4 regions of the Mesorhizobium loti R88b genome follow, and region 4 is predicted to be linked to each of the others. Evidence: riboswitches for the same ligand, from Rfam matches in the RefSeq annotation. Region 4 holds a riboswitch; each other region holds the start of a gene.
What was found. Region 4 has a riboswitch for cobalamin ahead of bluB (5,6-dimethylbenzimidazole synthase). Riboswitches for the same ligand answer to the same signal wherever they lie in the genome.
Positions count from the first base shown of each region.

Region 1 (2,905 bases), 2.0 Mb from region 4:
TGTGCCGATGCTGCCCGCCTGCGCCTTCACCGTCACCGCGATGGAGAACGGCCGTGACGGCGACGACGACAGCGTATAGGTGCGCATCAGCGGCCCGTCTGGCGCCGGCAGCTCCAGCGTCACGAACTGGCCCGGCTTGTAGCGGAACCAGGTCTGGTTGTCGGAGCGGAAGGTGAAGGTCTTCACGTCAGGCGCCTCGTCGCTGACGCCGATCACTTCCAGCACCTGGAGCCTGTCGTTCCAGGGCGCCATCTGATCGAGATGGCGATAAAGCCCAAGGTCAGTCATGGCGTTCATTCCTCAACCTCTCAAGCCACGCTGCGCAGCGCCGGCCGGCCGCCTTCGGCCAGGCGCGGACCGATGAAGCGCGCGTACCAGTCGACGAACTGGATCACGCCGCCCTCATGCAGCTCCGAATAGGGGCCGGGTTCATAGGCCGGCGACAGGATGCCAAGGGCGTTTTCCTCGACGATGCGGCGGTCCTGGTCGTTGGTCTCGGTCCAGACATGGGTGAGCTCGGCAAGATCGTAGTCGACGCCCTCGACCGCATCCTTGTGCACCAGCCATTTGGTCGTCACCGCGGTTTCCGTGGCGCTGATCGGCAGCACGCGGAAAGTAACGGCATGGTCGATGAGGATGTGGTTCCACGTCGTCGGGTAGTGATAGTGCATCAAGGTGCCGATGCGGTCGGCCGAGACGCTGTCGGACAGGTTCTTCTTCACCGCGCGCTTGCCGGTCATCGTGTAACTGACCGCATCGCGCAGCAGCCGTGCGCGCGTGGCGCGGTATTGTCCGGCTGGATCGATGCGGAACTTGCTCGGCAGGCCGGCGGCCTCGCATTTCGCCCAGTGCGCCAGCATTTCGGGATCGCTGTCGGCGCCTTGCACGCCGGTCACGGTCGGTGCTTCCGGGAAGGTCTTGCAGAGTTCCGGGTGGTTACCGGCGCAATGGTAGCATTCGCGGTTGTTTTCCCAGACGAGTTTCCAGTTGCCCTTCTCGACAATGGTGCTCTCGAAGGCGACCTTCGCCTCGCCCAGCCGGTGTGGCTTGAGATAGGGTTCGATCATCGCCCGCATCGGCGCGAAGTCGGCCGGCTCCTTTGCCAAACAGATGAAGATGTAGCCGGCGACACTTTCGCAGGCGACCGGCTTCAGGCTGAACTGGCTCTTGTCGAAACCGTCGGCCATCTGGCGGGCGAACAGCAGGCGGCCGTCCAACTCATAGGTCCACTGGTGATAGGGGCAGACCAGTTTGGCGGCGGTGCCCTTGTCGGTGTTGCAGACACGGCTGCCGCGATGGCGGCAGGAATTGTGGAAAGCGTTGATCTTGCCCTGCTGGTCGCGCACCAGCACGACCGGATAGTCGCCGATCTGCACGGTGATGAAGCTGCCGGGCTTCGGCAGTTCGCAATCATGGCCGATGAACAGCCAGTCGCGATACCAGATCAGCTCCATGTCCAGCTTGAAGTAGTCCGGGTCGGTGTAGAAGGGTTGTTCGAGCGAGAACCCGTCCCTGCGGCTGTTCAAGAGCCTCAGCATGTCGTTGCGAGCATCCATGTCCTGTCCTCATACTTCAAGGACTGAACTGGTGGTGACGGAGGAAGGACCGGACGCAGGCCGGCGGAAGCCGGGCATGCACCATCCGCCTCTTGACCGCCCACCGCGATCAGTCGAGTTCAACAATCTCGGGCTGGTTTCCGGGCTCTGGAGTTGTCCTTTCGGACCATCGCGACACCTTCCCAGGCTTTCGCCCAGTGGTCTCCCGTTGCGACTTGAACTCCACCACCGTTGCGGGGGCAGCGCCGGATTCTGACCGGCTTCCCAATTCTCCGTTCCGTGGTCACGAAGCGGCACCTGAGATGCAGTCATCTAATCACGGCAGCGATCGCGACATCGGCATGAAAGCGACATCGTATCCATGCGGCGCGACACGCCGGACGAAACGCTCCGGCCAGCGATTGAACGGCTGAGATTCTGTTTTGTTCAGCAATCTGTGCTGTTTCGAATCGTCTCTTGTCCGGCTCCTGGCGCGGGGAAAACAGGCCAACGGTATCGAAAAGTGACTATTAGCAACTTCTAAAATCGAACCGAACGGTTCGTTTCTGTTGACAATGCGTGCAGGACGGTGTGAACGCTGACGCCCGGATACACTCGGTGAGTGGGTCGTGAAATTTATCTAAGTAGCTGTATCATATGCATAAAACAAGATGGTCGGCATGCTTATTAAAATTACAAGATGTAAAATCATGGCCCAGGCGGAACAACTTCGTGATTGGAATCCGGCAGACGGCTTACCCACATCGGGGCTGTCCGAACGACGCGATTTCATTCCCAAGACACGCCGCTAGACGGACAGCAAAAATACTGGAGTACTTAAAATGAAAAAGATCATTCTCACTGCCGCCGCCCTTCTGGCCATTTCCGGCAGCGCCTTCGCTGGTAGCGACCACTACGGTTCGAATGCCCCTGCAGCCGCCGCTGTCGACAGCTCGCACACCGCTTCGATCAAGAAGTCGGAACCGGCTGCTCAGACGCCTGTCACGGGTGCCGACCACAACCTCTTCGGCAACAACTAACTGTCGATCACCAGCAGGCGGTGGGCTTGGCTCGCCGCCCTGGCGAAACTGGAAGAATTCAGGAGACTTGAAATGAAGAAGATCATCCTTGCTGCCGCCGCCGTTCTGGCCATCTCCGGCAGCGCTTTCGCTGGCAGCGACAACTATGGGTCCAATGGCGCCAACCAGGCTGCTGTCACCGCGACCGACGGCTCGTACACGGCCTCGATCGACAAGTCGCAGCCGGCTGCCCAGGCGCCTGTCCAGGGTGCCGACCGCAACCTCTTCGGCCACTAACAACCGATTCCCTGGGCGGCGGGTTTGCCCCGCCGCTCCGGTGAAATGCAAAAT
Region 1 covers NZ_CP033367.1:459,170-462,074, reverse strand. The annotation lists gene EB235_RS02110 (hybrid-cluster NAD(P)-dependent oxidoreductase) at 1-288, opposite strand, end outside; gene EB235_RS02105 (aromatic ring-hydroxylating oxygenase subunit alpha) at 309-1,556, opposite strand; cobalamin riboswitch at 1,671-1,872, opposite strand; gene EB235_RS02100 (DUF680 domain-containing protein) at 2,378-2,575, shown strand; gene EB235_RS02095 (DUF680 domain-containing protein) at 2,648-2,851, shown strand.
Region 1: another riboswitch for cobalamin. It lies ahead of EB235_RS02105 (aromatic ring-hydroxylating oxygenase subunit alpha); the one in region 4 lies ahead of bluB (5,6-dimethylbenzimidazole synthase).

Region 2 (2,905 bases), 1.9 Mb from region 4:
CATCGCAACAAGTTCTCGACCTGATCCACGAAGCGCTTATCGCGCATGGGATCAAAGCCGTACGTGGACAGTACGACGTCCGGCTTGAACTGGAGGACCTGCGCTTCGAAGCCGAGATTTTCAACAGGGGGCAACAAGACTCTACCCACAGATTGGTCGTCGAGATCTACATCTTCTCGCCCCTGCTGGAGACTCAGCCAGCCATCGAATCGTTTGTCGGCATGGGCAGCACGCGCGAAGAAGCGACATTCCAGGCATTCGGAAAGTTCCTGATCGGCGTATTTCATGTGCTGATCGAGGGCCTCGCGCATCATGTCTGCGAGAACATGCAAGCCGAAATCGAGTTCTGGCGTCGGAATGATGCCGGTTGGAAGGTCTTTGGCGGACCTGTGATCACCCAGGCTGCGGCAGAATCCACGCTCAACCAAGCATATCCGGCGTTCTATGCCCGTTTGGAAAGACTGTTCGCGGCCAATGTTCGCCCCGGCAGTCATTTTGTGCGGATATTCCTGGCGAGCCATGACGGAGCAATGGTCGGTCACGAAGTTGTCCTGGACAACGAAACATGGCCGGAAGGCCAGGAGCTTCTCGTTGGCCAGGATTGGCATCACGGCGATGGCTACCAGGCAGTGCGCCAAGTCATTCTTGCGTTACCAGAAGAGAGACCGGTTGCGCTGAGCCGTTGGGCGCAGCTGGGCAAGAAAATCCTGCGGCGCTGAATACAGCTGGTTGGCGATCTCGCCTACCGCGCGTTGACACCGCCACCTGCAAAAGCCTAAATCCGGTCCAGACGGTCCCTTGCCCGCAACGGCAAGGGCTAAGAGGGAATGCGGTGCGGGATTTCGATCTCAAATCCGCGGCTGTCCCCGCAACTGTAAGCGAAGAGCCAAGGCCGAAAGCCACTGGGAGTTCCCGGGAAGGCGGCTATCCAAGGCGATGACCCGCGAGCCAGGAGACCTGCCGTCTGCGACAGAAGAATCCGATCGCCCGGCGGGTTTCCGGGCAAGGAGCCCGGCTTTTTGGACCAGAACAGCAGTTTTTCGGCTGGCACAGCGGACAATGCGTCCGGCGACAGTGAAGCCTTGGCCGGCGTCACCGTCATCGTCTGCGCCTCCTGCCGCAATGAGGCCGGCTCCGACGCGCATCCCCGCGCCGGCGAACTTTTGGCCGAAGATACGCGCCGCGCCGCAGCGGCCGACAATATCCGCGTCCGCACGGTCGAATGTCTCGGCAATTGCAAGCGCCGGCTCAGCGCCGCGATCCTGCGCGATGGCTGCTGGAGCTATGTCTTCGGCGACCTGACCTTGACCAGCGGCCCCGACCTTATCACCGGCGCAAAACTCTTCGCCACCTCGACCGACGGCCTCATCCCATGGCGCGGCCGGCCTGATTCCCTCAAGCGCGGCCTCGTGGCGCGTATTCCACCTCTCGACATGCTGAAGGACCAACCATGAGCGCTCCAAATCCGGCCGGCAATCTCTCCCGAGTACCCTGCACCGTTGTCACCGGCTTCCTCGGCGCCGGCAAGACCACGCTGGTCCGCCATCTCCTGGAAAACGCCGGCGGCAAGCGTATCGCGATCATCGTCAACGAGTTCGGCGACATCGGCATCGACGGCGAGATCCTGAAGGGCTGCGGCATCGACACCTGCCCGGAGGAAAACATAGTCGAACTGGCCAATGGCTGCATCTGCTGCACCGTCGCCGACGATTTCGTGCCGGCGCTGGACAAGATCCTGTCGCTGACGCCGAAAGTCGACCATATCCTGATCGAGACGTCCGGCCTGGCCCTGCCCAAGCCGCTTGTCCAGGCCTTCCAGTGGCCGTCGGTAAAGAGCCGCGTAACCGTCGACGGCGTCATCGCCGTGGTCGACGGCCCCGCGCTGGCCGAAGGCCGCGTCGCCAACGACATGGACGCCCTGCAGGCGCAGCGTGCTCAGGACGACAGCCTCGACCATGACGACCCGGTCGAGGAAGTGTTCGAGGATCAGATCGCCTGCGCCGACCTGATCATCCTGTCGAAGAGCGACCTGATGGACGCCGCCGGTTCGGCCCGCGCCAATGCCATCATCAATGAACATTCCGCCCGCGCGGTAAAAATCGTGCCGACATCGCATGGCAAGGTCGATCCCTCCGTGCTGCTCGGCCTCGGGCTCGCCGTCGAGGACGACATCGAGAACCGCAAGTCCCATCATGACGGCGCCTTCGACCACGAGCATGACGACTTCGACACCTTCATCGTCGACATTCCCTCGATCGCCAATCCCGACGAACTGGCAAAGCGCGTCGCCACCGCCGCCGAACAGGAAAACGTGCTGCGCGTGAAGGGTTTCGTCGAAGTCGGCGGCAAGCCGATGCGGCTTTTGCTGCAGGCCGTCGGCCCGCGCGTCAATCACTACTATGACCGCGCCTGGACGGCCGAGGACGATCGCCGCTCGCGTCTCGTCGTCATCGGCCTGAAGGGGCTGAACCGCCCGGCAATCGAAGCTATACTCGCCGGCTGACGCCAAGCAGCCAAAGCAATTCCAGGAAAAGTGTGAAGCGGTTTTCCCACAGGAATTGCGCAAAAAACAAGGAGATAGAGCGGTTCGCCGTTTCCGTGAAACGGTGAACCGCGCTAGACCGCAATGCACATACTCGCCACCACGTCCGCCTCGCTCGACGATCTCGCCGAGCCGATCGATCTGCGGCAGACGCCGGCGGATATCGTGGCGCTGTCCTTCACCGACAGCGATCTCGCCGGACTGGCGGCCGCGTGGAAGGTCGATGCCGGCAGCCTGCCCTCGATGCGGCTGGCCGCTCTGCGCGACCTGCGCCACCCGATGTCGGTTGATCTCTGGGTCGACAGCGTGGCGCGCCACGCCAAAATCATCCTGGTCCGCATCCTCGGCGGCTACGACTGGTGG
Region 2 covers NZ_CP033367.1:3,795,913-3,798,817, reverse strand. The annotation lists gene EB235_RS18520 (DUF6348 family protein) at 1-719, shown strand, start outside; cobalamin riboswitch at 775-979, shown strand; gene EB235_RS18515 (DUF1636 family protein) at 1,020-1,454, shown strand; gene cobW (cobalamin biosynthesis protein CobW) at 1,451-2,503, shown strand; gene cobN (cobaltochelatase subunit CobN) at 2,627-2,905, shown strand, end outside.
Region 2: another riboswitch for cobalamin. It lies ahead of EB235_RS18515 (DUF1636 family protein); the one in region 4 lies ahead of bluB (5,6-dimethylbenzimidazole synthase).

Region 3 (2,905 bases), 1.1 Mb from region 4:
CAGGCAGATGCTTTCCGACCAGCGTTTCAATAAGGACTGGCGACAGTGGCGGGCGCTGCAGGACGGCGAGATTCCCGAGGATCATCCGCTGATCGGGATATGCAAAGTGGACAACATGACCACGGCGCACGGCGCCGATCACCGGCGCTTGCGCGGCCTGCTGTCCAGCAGCTTCGCGCCCAGTCGTATCGCCTTGCTGGCGCCACGGATCGAACAATGCGTCGATCGACTCCTGGCCGAGATGGCGCAGCGCGGCGGCAGTGCCGATCTGATGTGCGAGTTCGCCGCTCCGCTGCCCACCAACGTGATCGCCGAACTGTTCGGTTTGCCGGACGAACAGCGCGAAGAGATCGTCGCGCTCACCTACAGCCTGGCCAACACCTCCGCCACAGCCGAAGAGGTGCGACAGACGCGGCAGCGCATCCCGGAGTTCTTCCGTCGCCTGATCGCGCTCAAGCGGGGCCAGCTCGGCGATGATCTGGCTTCGGCCCTGATCGTCGCGCGTGACAAAGGCGAGCTCGTTTCCGACACCGAGCTCATCGACATGCTGTTCATGGTGCTCTCTGCGGGCTTCGTGACCACCGCCGGCGTCATCGGCAATGGCGTGCTGGCATTGCTGACGCATCCGCAGCAACTGCACCTGGTGCGCAGCGGCCAAGTTCCGTGGTCACAGGCGATCGAGGAGATCCTGCGCTGGGGCAGCTCAGCGGCCAATCTGCCGTTCCGCTATGCCACCCAGGACGTGGAGATCGACGGATGCATGGTCCGCCGCGGCGATGCCGTCCTGATGGCGTTCGATGCGGCGAACGGGGACGAAAAGGCCTTCGGTCCTGGCGCCGACAGATTCGATGTCACCCGGCGGCACAACCCGCATTTGTCGTTCGGCGAGGGGCCGCATTCCTGCCTGGGCGCTGCGCTGGCGCGCCTGGAATTGCGCTGCGCCTTCCCCGCGCTGTTCGGGCGGCTGGAGGATCTGGCGCTGACCATCGCTGCGGAGGACGTCGTCTACATGCCGTCTTACGTCATTCGCTGCCCGCAGCGCCTGCCGGTCAGCTTCCGCCCTTCCGTCGCTTAGAGAGTGCCGCATTCACCCCGGATTCGGTGATTCTCGGTTCGCCGGGGTGGCTGGTCTCGCACGAGGGGGGCGAGCATGCCCGGTTACGCACGATCGTGGCGCCGGCCTTCAGCAATCGCAGGGTGAAGCTGCTCGCGCAGCAGGTCGAGGCGATCCCCGCGCAGTTGTTCGAGACGCTGGCGGCCCAGCCCCAGTCCGCCGACCTGAGGCGCCACCTCTCCTTTCCGCTTCCGGACATGTTATCAGCGTGCTGATGGGCGAGTGCGCAAGCACGCTGAGCAAAGCCGAGCGGGGAACAAATACCGGGATTCCCGGCGGACCGTGACGGCCTCGCCCCACTTTACGCTCTTGAGCCCGGCGACCTCGATCTGATCCGGCGTCGCCGATGGGGACAAGGATCTCTCCGAGCCTGCACTGATAAGAGGCGGCATCGTAAGCGGCTTTGGGCGAAAGAGACCGATCAGCGCAAGGGCACTATTCGCATCATCACATAAACATCTCGTTATATGTATTGACAAGGAGCGAAGCTGCTGTGATTGTGCGCATGTCGTGGTTCTCCGCGCGGCACTGCCGTAGCGGAGCTAAGAGGGAAGCCGGTGCGATGCCGGCGCTGCCCCCGCAACTGTTAGCGGCGAGCCAAGCCCATTGGTGTCACTGAGGCGAACGGCCTCGGGAAGACGGGCAGAGGCTTTGACCCGCGAGCCAGGAGACCTGCCACGACGAACAACGTCCACGGGCGGGGTGTCTCGGTGGCCGCAGTAGCCCGGCTTCGTGCCGCCTGCTCGCGCGTTCCTTGTCCCCACGCCCCAACCATCGGGGTATGGCATGACTGTCTCTCAACAAATTCCTGTGGCAACGCTCGGCGTGCCGCGTATCGGTCGACGGCGGGAACTGAAATTCGCGCTTGAAAGCTACTGGTCCGGAAAATCTCCCGCTGCCGACCTGCTCGCGACGGCGAAGGCGCTACGCGCCGCCAGCTGGAGGGAGCAGCACGATCGCGGCGTGTCGAAAATCCCGTCCAACGATTTCTCGCTTTATGACCATGTGCTCGACACCGTCGCCATGGTCGGCGCCGTGCCGGCACGATACGTCTGGACTGACGGCGAGGTCCCACTCGATACCTATTTCGCCATGGCGCGCGGCAACCAAGATCAGGCCGCTGATTGCGGACATGCCGGTGACGAGCATGCGGCCAACGGGCATGGCCTTGCCGCGATGGAAATGACCAAATGGTTCGACACCAACTATCACTACATTGTGCCGGAACTTACCGACGATCAGAGCTTTGCCCTCTCGTCGGCGAAACCGGTCGATCATTTCCTCGAGGCCAAGGCGCTCGGCATCCACACGCGCCCGGTCCTGCTTGGACCGGTTACCTTTCTCAAGTTGGCGAAGTCACCTGAGGAAGGTTTCAACCCTATCGCGCTCCTGCCACGGCTGCTGCCCGTCTACGAGGAGCTCCTGCGGAGGCTGAAGCTCGCGGGAGCCGATTGGGTGCAGATCGATGAGCCGGCGCTCGTGGTCGATCTGGTTCCCAACGAACGGGATGCGCTCCAATTCGCCTACTGCCGGCTGTCAAAAGCAGCACCGGAGTTGAAGATCATGGTCGCTACCTATTTCGGATCGCTGGGAGACAATCTCGAGACCGCGATTTCTCTGCCCGTGGCGGGACTGCACGTCGATCTCGTGCGCGCTCCAGAGCAGTTGGAGACCGTCGGCCGGCTCGCGCAGAAGGACCTTGTGCTCTCGCTCGGGCTGATCGACGGCCGCAACGTCTGGCGCGCGAACCTGCCTGCCATGCTTGACCGCATCAAGCCGATCGTCGCCGGT
Region 3 covers NZ_CP033367.1:6,744,322-6,747,226, forward strand. The annotation lists gene EB235_RS32600 (cytochrome P450 family protein) at 1-1,075, shown strand, start outside; partial or broken gene EB235_RS32605 (cytochrome P450) at 1,042-1,317, shown strand; cobalamin riboswitch at 1,609-1,808, shown strand; gene metE (5-methyltetrahydropteroyltriglutamate--homocysteine S-methyltransferase) at 1,925-2,905, shown strand, end outside.
Region 3: another riboswitch for cobalamin. It lies ahead of metE (5-methyltetrahydropteroyltriglutamate--homocysteine S-methyltransferase); the one in region 4 lies ahead of bluB (5,6-dimethylbenzimidazole synthase).

Region 4 (2,905 bases):
GATCGCCAATTCGAACGACCCCGAAGCGACGTCGAAGATGGTGGTGGCGGCGTTCAAGCAGCTGCTTGAAGGGCTGTTGAAAAAAAACAGTGGCCGCACCGACTGACAGCAAACACAGATTCGAGGTCGATCCCCGGCATTTGCCGATGTTGACAATCGCCGGTCTGGGTTCATCCTCTGCCTCCATCTCTGAGGGGAGATTCGGCGTATGTGGGATTTCGAGATCGGCCGGTCGGTGTCCATCATGATGCGGACCTGGCCGTTCATTGTCTTTCGCATGATCGTCTATTTCGGCATCACGCTGGCCTACATCATGGCGACCGGCACCGGCGCCTCGGTCGGCTATGGCGTCGGCCATATCTCCACAGATCCAGATGGCCCATTGTCCTTTGCCCTGTGGGGCGGCGTGGTCGGTTTCGGCATCGTCTCGATCGCCGTCTACTGGATCCGCGAATACATCCTCTACGTCGTCAAGGCTGGCCATATCGCCGTCATGGTGCATCTGATTGATGGCCGGGATGTTCCCGACGGCCAGAACCAGATCGCCTATGCCAAGCAAGTTGTCACAGAGCGTTTCGCCGAGGCCAACATCCTTTTTGTCGTCGACCAGCTGGTTAAGGGCGCCATCCGTGCCATCACCGGCCTGCTCGGCGGCATCGCCGCTTTCCTGCCGATTCCGGGCCTGAGCGGCCTGGTCTCTTTCATCAACACCGTGATCCGCCTGTCGCTGACCTATGTTGACGAGATCATCCTCGGCTACAACATCCGCATCAACTCATCCTCGCCGTTTGAGACGGCGCGCCAAGGCGTCGTGCTCTATGCCCAGAACGGCAAGGTCATGGTCAAGAACGCCGTCTGGCTGGCGGTCATCATGTGGGGCGTGTCGTTCGTCATCTTCCTGCTGATGCTGGCCCCGGCCGCAGCCATTCTTTTCATGATGCCCGGGCAGCTTGCCGGCTGGGCCTTCGTCCTCGCCATCGTCTTTGCCTGGGCCTTCAAGGCTGCCTTCATTGAACCCTTCGCCATCGCCTGCCTGATGCAGGTCTATTTCAAGACCATCGAGGGCCAGGTGCCAGATCCGGCCTGGGACGCCCGGCTGGCCGAGGCGTCGTCGAAGTTCAGGGAACTCAAGGACAAGGCGCTCGCCTCCTTCGGCGGCTCGCGCTGGGGCACTGCGGGCGCGACGCGCTGATCAGCGCAAGGCGCCGGCGCAACAGCAACGGTGTTGAGATGTGCCACCGCTGACTTGAGTGGTGTCTCACCTTGCCCGCAAAAAATCTCGCTCATGATCAGTTCGGGCAGCGGCAAGCGCCGGCCCCAGCCATGCGTTTCAAGGTCCGGTCTCGGCGCGAACTCGGAGACACGGCCGACGCAGAGATAGGCAATCGGCGTCACGTGCTCGGGAATCGACAGCAGGCTTTTCAATGCCTGCGGCTCGATGATGCTGACCCAGCCGACACCGACGCCTTCGGCCCGCGCGGCCAGCCAGAAATTCTGCACCGCGCAGACCGTGCTGTAGAGATCCATCTCCGGATTGTGCGAGCGTCCGAGCGGCGAACCCTTCGAGCGTTCGCGATCACAAGTGATGCAGATGTTGAGCGCGCTTTCGCAGATGCCTTCCAGCTTGAGCTTGCGGTAGAGCGCCTGCCGCTCTGCCTCGATTTCAGACAGTTCCTGTTCGCGCGCGGCCAGGAACAAGTCACGCACCTTCTCTCGCCGTGCGGCATCGCGAATGACGATGAAGTTCCATGGCTGCATGAAGCCGACCGATGGCGCGTGATGGGCCGCAAGCAGCAGCCGCGCCAGCACCTCATCGTCGATCGCGGTTGGCAGGAAATGGCTGCGCACGTCGCGCCGTGTGAACATGGCGCGGTAGACCGCGTCACGCGCTGTCTGGTCGAATCCGTCGCCCATAGGAGCGGTCATGTGTTCCGGCATCGCGTGTCCCCTTGCGATTGCAATAGTTTGACATCGTCAGAGCGCACTTTGTGCGTCCAAGTGGACGCACGTTGCTCTGATGCCACCCGCCTGACCATGCGGATGACGATGCCTGCCAGGCCGGTCTTCTGGCTCGGGATCAACCCGCGTCCGGTGCCTTCCCGTCATCGACAGTGGCATTTACCGGCGCGGTCCCCCTCACAGCGTTGGGCACGCCACGGAGTTCAACCGTGTTCCCGATTCTCCCGCCAGAGCATTTGCAGCCAAGTGGAATCACTTGGCGTCGCAGAATGCGGCTAAATAAATAGACCGGCGGGCACCAGGCAGTGGCGGCGACCTTACGCCGAAGCGCCCGCGGCGCCAACCCCCGCGGCGACGCCAATGGACGCGGGCGTGATTTTCCCCAGCCATCAAGCCGCAACGCATGGCCATCGCGGCGCCGGGGCACTAGATAGGGAGCATGACAACCCGTCTCTACACGCACCCGATCTTCCTCGAACACCTCACGCCGCCCGGCCATCCCGAGCGGCCGGACCGCTTGCGCGCCATCGAGCGCGTCCTCGACGACGAGGCCTTTGCCGCACTCGACCGCGTCAAGGCGCCGGAGGGCGATGAGGCCACCATCCTCTATGCGCATCCAGCCGATTTCGTCGCCCGCGTGCGCGCCGCCATTCCTGACGAGGGCATCGCCCGCATCGACGCCGACACCACGGCCAGCCCGAAGAGCTGGCAAGCGGTGATCACCGCGATCGGCGCCGCCAATGCGGCCGTCGACGATGTCTTTTCGGGCCGCGCCGACAATGTCTTCGTCGCCGCCCGCCCGCCTGGCCACCACGCCGAAAAAAACACGGCGATGGGCTTCTGCTTCTTCAACACGGCGGCGATCGCTGCCCGCTATGCGCAGAAGAAGCATGGCGTCGAGCGTGTTGCCGTCGTCGACTGGGATGTGCATCACGGCAACGGCACG
Region 4 covers NZ_CP033367.1:5,646,396-5,649,300, reverse strand. The annotation lists gene EB235_RS27715 (TetR/AcrR family transcriptional regulator) at 1-106, shown strand, start outside; gene EB235_RS27710 (hypothetical protein) at 209-1,192, shown strand; partial or broken gene bluB (5,6-dimethylbenzimidazole synthase) at 1,357-1,866, opposite strand; cobalamin riboswitch at 2,040-2,220, opposite strand; gene EB235_RS27700 (histone deacetylase family protein) at 2,399-2,905, shown strand, end outside.